2 regions of the Vibrio olivae genome follow, and region 1 is predicted to be linked to the other one. Evidence: predicted binding sites of a transcription regulator. Region 1 holds the regulator's gene; the other holds the start of a gene.
What was found. The regulator MetJ, encoded in region 1, represses methionine synthesis genes. The targets are predictions, from matches to a motif close to TTAGACNTNTANANGTCTAA.
Positions count from the first base shown of each region.

Region 2: the regulator MetJ is predicted to act here: its motif matches at 1,731-1,750, upstream of metE (5-methyltetrahydropteroyltriglutamate--homocysteine S-methyltransferase).

Region 1 covers NZ_JBHMEP010000005.1:130,923-134,347, reverse strand. The annotation lists gene rpmE (50S ribosomal protein L31) at 1-173, shown strand, start outside; gene ACFFUV_RS15795 (malic enzyme-like NAD(P)-binding protein) at 412-1,686, shown strand; gene metJ (met regulon transcriptional regulator MetJ) at 1,865-2,185, opposite strand; gene ACFFUV_RS15785 (O-succinylhomoserine (thiol)-lyase) at 2,436-3,425, shown strand, end outside.
Region 2 covers NZ_JBHMEP010000001.1:582,818-586,242, forward strand. The annotation lists gene ACFFUV_RS02740 (HI_1241 family integral membrane domain) at 1-304, shown strand, start outside; gene ACFFUV_RS02745 (DUF4250 domain-containing protein) at 376-576, shown strand; gene metR (HTH-type transcriptional regulator MetR) at 604-1,515, opposite strand; gene metE (5-methyltetrahydropteroyltriglutamate--homocysteine S-methyltransferase) at 1,781-3,425, shown strand, end outside.

The DNA of each region.
Region 1 (3,425 bases):
ACTGTTCTTGCGGTAACACTTTTGAGTTCAACTCAACTCTTGGTAAAGAAGAAATCCACCTAGATGTGTGTGACAAATGTCACCCATTCTACACTGGTAAACAACGTATCGTTGATACCGGTGGTCGTGTTGATCGCTTCAACAAGCGTTTCGGCAACCTATCAAGCAAATAATCCATTTCGATTATTGATTGATACAAAAAGGGCGCTACGGCGTCCTTTTTTGATCCTGTTGATTTAACCTTTCCGCTACAACCTCTCTAACCTCAAATAATACCGATACAAAACGTTATCTGGTCTTATCTCTTCGATATTTAGTCATTTTGACTGATCTAAGTCAGCCTAGTGTCTAGGCAGCCTCGGTACCATAGATTAAAATTATCTTTCCCCCATCAAATGAGCACCTAAACATATGTCTGATGACAACCAAACGCTCTCTGCGGAAGAGCAATTTCGCCAACAAGCCCTGGATTACCATGCCAAACCAACCGCTGGTAAAATTTCAGTTGAGTTAACCAAACCTGCTGACTCAGCACTTGATCTTGCTCTCGCATATAGCCCAGGCGTTGCCGAACCGGTTCGTGAAATCGCACAAAATCCAGACACGGTGTATCGCTATACAGCAAAGGGCAACATGGTAGCGGTGATTTCAAACGGTACCGCTATTTTAGGTCTAGGGAATTTAGGACCGCTGGCATCAAAACCAGTGATGGAAGGGAAAGCGCTGTTATTCAAGCGATTCGCAGGGTTGGATTCCATTGATATTGAAGTAAAACATCGCACCATTGACGAATTCGTTGATACCGTTGCAAATATTGCGGACACCTTTGGCGGCATTAACCTTGAAGATATCAAGGCTCCTGACTGCTTTGAAATCGAAAAACGCCTCATTGAACGTTGTGATGTGCCCGTTTTTCACGATGATCAACATGGTACCGCCATCGTCACCGCCGCAGGTATGCTCAATGCGATTGAGCTACAGGGTAAGAAACTTGAAGAGTCAACCATCGTGTGTCTAGGCGCTGGCGCGGCCGCAGTCGCCTGTATGGAACTGCTAATTAAATGCGGCGCAATGCGTGAAAAAATCTACATGCTTGACCGCAAAGGCGTCATCCATACTCGCCGTGATGATCTTAACGAATACAAGCAGTTGTTTGCCAACAACACCGATAAACGTACCTTAGAAGATGTGATTGAAGGCGCCGATCTTTTCCTTGGTGTTTCTGGTCCAAACCTTCTTTCTGCTGACGCGCTAAAATTGATGGCAGATAAGCCAGTGGTCTTTGCGTGTTCTAACCCTGATCCTGAAATCAAGCCATCGATTGCTCACGAAGTGCGTAATGATTTGATTATGGGAACCGGACGCAGTGACTACCCAAACCAGGTCAATAACGTTCTGTGTTTCCCATTTATTTTCCGTGGCGCACTGGATGTGCGTGCTAGCGAGATTAATGATCAAATGAAATTGGCGGCGGTTGAAGCCATTCGCCAACTCGCCAAAGAAGACGTTCCTGCCGAAGTACTTAACGCCGCAGGCGTGGAATCACTACAGTTTGGTCCTGAATACATTATTCCCAAACCAATGGATAAGCGATTGCTCCCTCGAGTGGCCCGTGCCGTTGCTGAAGCGGCGGTTGAATCGGGTGTGGCGCGTATCGATATGCCAGAAAACTATATGCAAGATTAAGCATCATGAGAGGCCTGAATCGAGCGCAAAGCGGTGAAAACCCAAAGCGCGCATTGAGGCTCTTTAGATGTGGTTCTTGATAGAAAAAGGTTGGCAAATGCCAACCTTTTTTTGTGTAAACACAGCGCCATCAATTTAGAAAAGTGGAATCTAAGTAGCACTATTTCTTACAGCAGACTTACTCGTCATTGTAAGATTCAAACTCAATACCCATTTCTGTCATCAGTCTTTTCACTTCAGCAGGAATATCGTCTGGGCGATCTTTGCGCAAATCTTCATCCGTTGGCAGGGGTTGCCCGGTATACGCATGCAGAAACGCCTCACACAACAGCTCGCTATTGGTGGCATGACGCAGGTTGTTGATTTGACGACGAGTACGCTCATCAGTCAAAACTTTCAATACTTTCAATGGAATAGATACGGTAATTTTTTTTACTTGCTCACTCTTTTTGCCATGTTCAGCATATGGGCTTATGTATTCCCCATTCCAGTCTGCCATTGCGCACCTTCGTAAAAGTTTAGGAATTAGTTTTAGACCCACAATTTTAGCGGCTTTTAAGTCTACAAGCAAAGACATATAGACGTCTAGAAGTGTTGACGTCTCATTTTTAGCAAAGTAAAGTGACGGGGTATGGAATGGAAATGAATGAATCGGTGTTTTTTGAGCAGTTTGTTCACTCTATAACCGATTCACTCCCCATATATAGCGCATTCCAATTAACAAGTCATTCTCTTCGCAAGGAAATCTTATGAGTACTCACAAACCTGCCACAATAGCGGTAAGAACTGGGATTGAATCTGACACACAACATCACGCGGTTGTGCCACCGATTTATCTATCAACCAACTATGGTTTCCCTGCGTTTGGTGATGTGCCTAAGTATGACTATACGCGCTCAGGTAACCCAAACCGCGGGCTATTAGAACAAGCGCTTTACGAATTGGAATCCGGTCAGGGGGCCGTTGTCACCAACTGTGGCACCTCTGCTCTGAACTTATGGGTATCAGCCTTTATTGGCCCTGATGATCTGATTATTGCTCCCCATGACTGTTATGGCGGCACTTACCGCTTGTTTAATACCCGCTCACAAAAAGGTGATTTCAAGGTCGAATTTGTTGACCAATCCGACCAAGCCGCCTTTGATGCGGCGATTGCGAAAAAACCAAAACTGATTTTGCTAGAAACCCCGTCTAACCCTTTGGTACGCGTGGTTGATATCGAAAAAACATGCCAAAAAGCCAAACAAGTCGGCGCTCTGGTTGCTGTCGACAACACCTTTTTGACACCGGTGTACCAAAAGCCTTTAGAACTCGGTGCAGACTTTGTTATTCACTCCACCACTAAATTTATTAATGGTCACTCTGATGTGATTGGTGGGGTAGTCATTGCTAAACAGCAAGAGCACGCGGAGCAACTCGCTTGGTGGGGTAACTGCATTGGCGCAACCGGCACGCCATTTGATAGCTACCTAACACTACGCGGAATTCGTACCTTGGGCGCAAGAATGCGTGTGCATGAAGAGAGCTCATTGAGCATTCTTGATTACCTCAAAACCCAACCTCTGGTTGGCGCTATTTTTCATCCAAGCTTGCCTGAACATCCAGGCCATGAGATCGCGAAAAAACAGCAATCAGGATTTGGCTCGATGCTCAGCTTTGAGTTTGCTGGCAGTTATGAGCAACTCCAAACCTTTGTAACCGGCTTAAAACTGTTTTCACTTGCCGAGTCCCTTGGTGGC
Region 2 (3,425 bases), on a different contig from region 1:
TTTATTGCTGGTTATTGCTCGCACACGGCTGCAAGCGTTTCATCGTATTTTGCCGTTTTGTGGTGTGGTGGCTGCGATGTTCACGGCTCTCAGCGTACTGGCAAAAGCCTATGGATTAGCTCCGCAAGTAGTTGATAGCGCGACACAATCAATTTTGTTTGGCTTATCTTTGATGATTTCCGCCATCGTCGTGTGGTGCTGGCACATTTTTACTGAGAAAGCCATAGGTCGTGTTCAGCTATTGATTAGCTTGGCGATGTTGGTGGCTTCTGGCTTATTTCATCAAGGATTATTCGTTCTTTAGGTTTCGTCTCAGCAAAAACAATGAATTCGCGCTACCCTTTTCTATGAGTCGAAGTAGAAAGGAGTGTAGTGATGGATTTAAGTAACATTAGCCAGTTTGATAGCGTCATTTTGCTCGGCATCGTCAATGAAAAACTGCGCCTAGAATGTGATAGTTTTGATGAGTTGGTGACGGTCTACGATATGGATGTAGAAACCGTCACTGTCAAATTAGATAGTTTAGGCTACCAATATGATCCGTTGACCAATCAATTTAAGTCAGCGATGCGGTAACGTTAACCTTCCCACCATAAAATATTTTTAAGCCATCTTGATACCATCAAGGTGGCTTTTGCTTTGTTGGCGCGCGGTAGAGAAAAAGGCTTGTAGGTAGCGCTTGTTACGATCGCTGTTGCGCACTGCTGCAAATAAGCGGCGCCATAAGCCATCACCGAGCGGTATGCTGGTGATCAATCCTTGGCGAGAAAACTCACTGATTGCCCAGTTTGGTAATGCGGCTACGCCGAGTCCTGCCGAGACCATTTGTACCAGCATCAGAGTATTATCCGCTTGTTTCCATTTCATCGGCTCTACCCCAGCGGGTTGTAAAAAATGCTTCACGACATCCAAACGCTGCTTTTGGACAGGGTAGGAGAGCATAGTCTGCTCACGTAAATCTGTTGGTTCGATACGCTCGAGCTGTGCAAGCGGATGATTGGTGGCGGTGACCAAGCGCATCTCAAAGTCAAACAGTGGCTCGTAATGGACTTCAGAGCGTGGCTGAATGTCTGAGGTAATCACTAAGTCCAACTCGCCATTCATCAATGCAGGCAGGGGCTCGAAACCAAAGCCCGAAGAAAAATCAAGGGTCACGCTTGGCCAGGCAATTTGGTACTCCTTCAAAGCGGGCATTAACCACTGAAAACAAGAGTGACACTCAATTGCCATGTGAAGACGTCCATTGACATCTTCTTTCAGACTGGCCAGTTCATTTTCGGCTTTTGCAAGGCGTGGCAATATGTCATTGGCAAGTTGTAATAAAATCTCACCTTCCGAAGTAAACTTTACCGGGCGTGTTTTACGCAAAAATAACTGCCCACCGATACGTGCTTCGAGATCCTTGATTTGATGGGAGAGGGCCGATTGAGTCAAGTGCAGTGCTGTCGCGGTGGCGGTGAGTGACCCCGTATCGCGCAAAGAAGCTAGGGTTTTCAAATGCTTCAATTCAATCATGAAATCCTCTCATGGTAATAATATCAAGATGATGAATATTAACTTACGCGCTTTGTTGGCTTTTGTAAACGTCTAGACGTCTGTTTGTTGTTTTTGTTATTGGCTTTTGCCCTATTTAAATTAATCCACTGCAATAAGCTGTGCGGTGTATGAAGTTTGTTCATAAACAAGTTGAATAAAAGCGTCTTGAGTTATTTGGCCGTGAATTGGATAGTTTAGACGTCCAGACTTCTTAAATAATCAAATTCAATTACGGAAAATAGCCATGACTACAACACATATTTTGGGATACCCACGCATTGGTGAACAACGTCAACTCAAATTCGCACTCGAAAAATACTGGCGCGGTGAAATTGAACAATCGCAATTATTGGCGACGGGCAGCGAGCTGCGTCATCAAAACTGGCTAACACAAAAGGACGCTAACCTAAGCTTTGTCACAGTGGGTGATTTTGCTTGGTACGATCATGTGTTAAATACTTCGTTACTCCTTGGACATATTCCCAAACGCCATCAAGGCCATTCAATCGATTTAGATACGCTGTTTCGCATCGCTCGCGGGCAATCTCGCTCAGACTGTGGTTGCGGCGCTGCTGCTTCGGATATGACGAAATGGTTTAATACCAATTATCATTATTTGGTGCCTGAATTTAGCGCGGACGATCATTTTGAGCTGACTTGGACTCAGCTGTTTGATGAAGTGGCAGAAGCGCAGCAGGCTGGGCATCACGTGAAGCCTGTCGTGCTTGGTCCCGTTAGTTACCTGTATTTGGGGAAAGAGACCAACGAGAGCTTTGACCGTCTTTCTCTGCTGCCTCAATTATTAACGGTTTATCAGCAAGTTCTCAGCAAACTAGCCGAACTGGGTGTTGAGTGGGTACAAATTGATGAGCCAGTGTTAGCGCTTGACTTACCGCCTGCGTGGCTGGCAGCGTTTGACTCCGCTTACCAAGCTTTGAAAGGCCGTACCAAGTTATTGTTAACCACCTACTTTGATTCCATTGCAGCCAACATTGATGTCATTACTGTGCTCGCGGTTGATGGCCTACATATCGATTTGTGCGCTGCTGATAAGCAACTTCCGCTAGTGGTTGAAAAACTTCCGGAAGCTTGGGTGCTTTCTGTCGGTGCGATTAATGGGCGCAACGTTTGGCGCGCAAACCTAGCGGAAAAACTCGTAACGTTGACGCCATTGAAGCAGCAACTCGGTGAGCGCTTATGGATTGCGAGTTCATGCTCTTTACTTCATAGTCCGGTGAACCTTGAATTGGAAACTGAGTTAAGCGAAGAGACACGCAGTTGGTTTGCCTTTGCTAAGCAGAAAGTTCAAGAAGTGAATCTGCTAGCACGTGGCTTAGAGGGAGACGAGTCCGCCATTGCGCAGTGTGAGGCATATAGTCAACCAATCATTGCGCGTCAAAAGGCTGATCACGTGCATAAACCTCAGGTACAAAAGCGAGTCAATAGCATTACCCAAGCCTTGTCTAAGCGCAGTCTTCCCTATGCTGAGCGCGCTAAGCATCAATCACGAGTGCTTGATTTACCATTATTTCCAACCACGACAATCGGTTCATTTCCACAAACGCAGGATATTCGTTTTCAGCGCAGCGCTTATCGTAAAGGCACGCTGCCAGAAGTGGAGTATGTTGAAGTGATCAAACAGCATATTAAAGATGCCGTGCAGCGCCAAGAAGCGCTCGATCTTGACGTGTTGGTACACGGGGAAGCTGAGCGTAATGATATGGTTGAGTACTTTGCCGAGCACTTGTCGGGTTTTCAAACCACACAATTTGGCTGGGTTCAGAGTTACGGTTCACGTTGCGTGAAGCCTGCGATTGTGGTGGCCGATATTGAGCGAGAGCAAGCGATGACGGTCGAGTGGACACGCTATGCCCAGTCACTCACGAGTA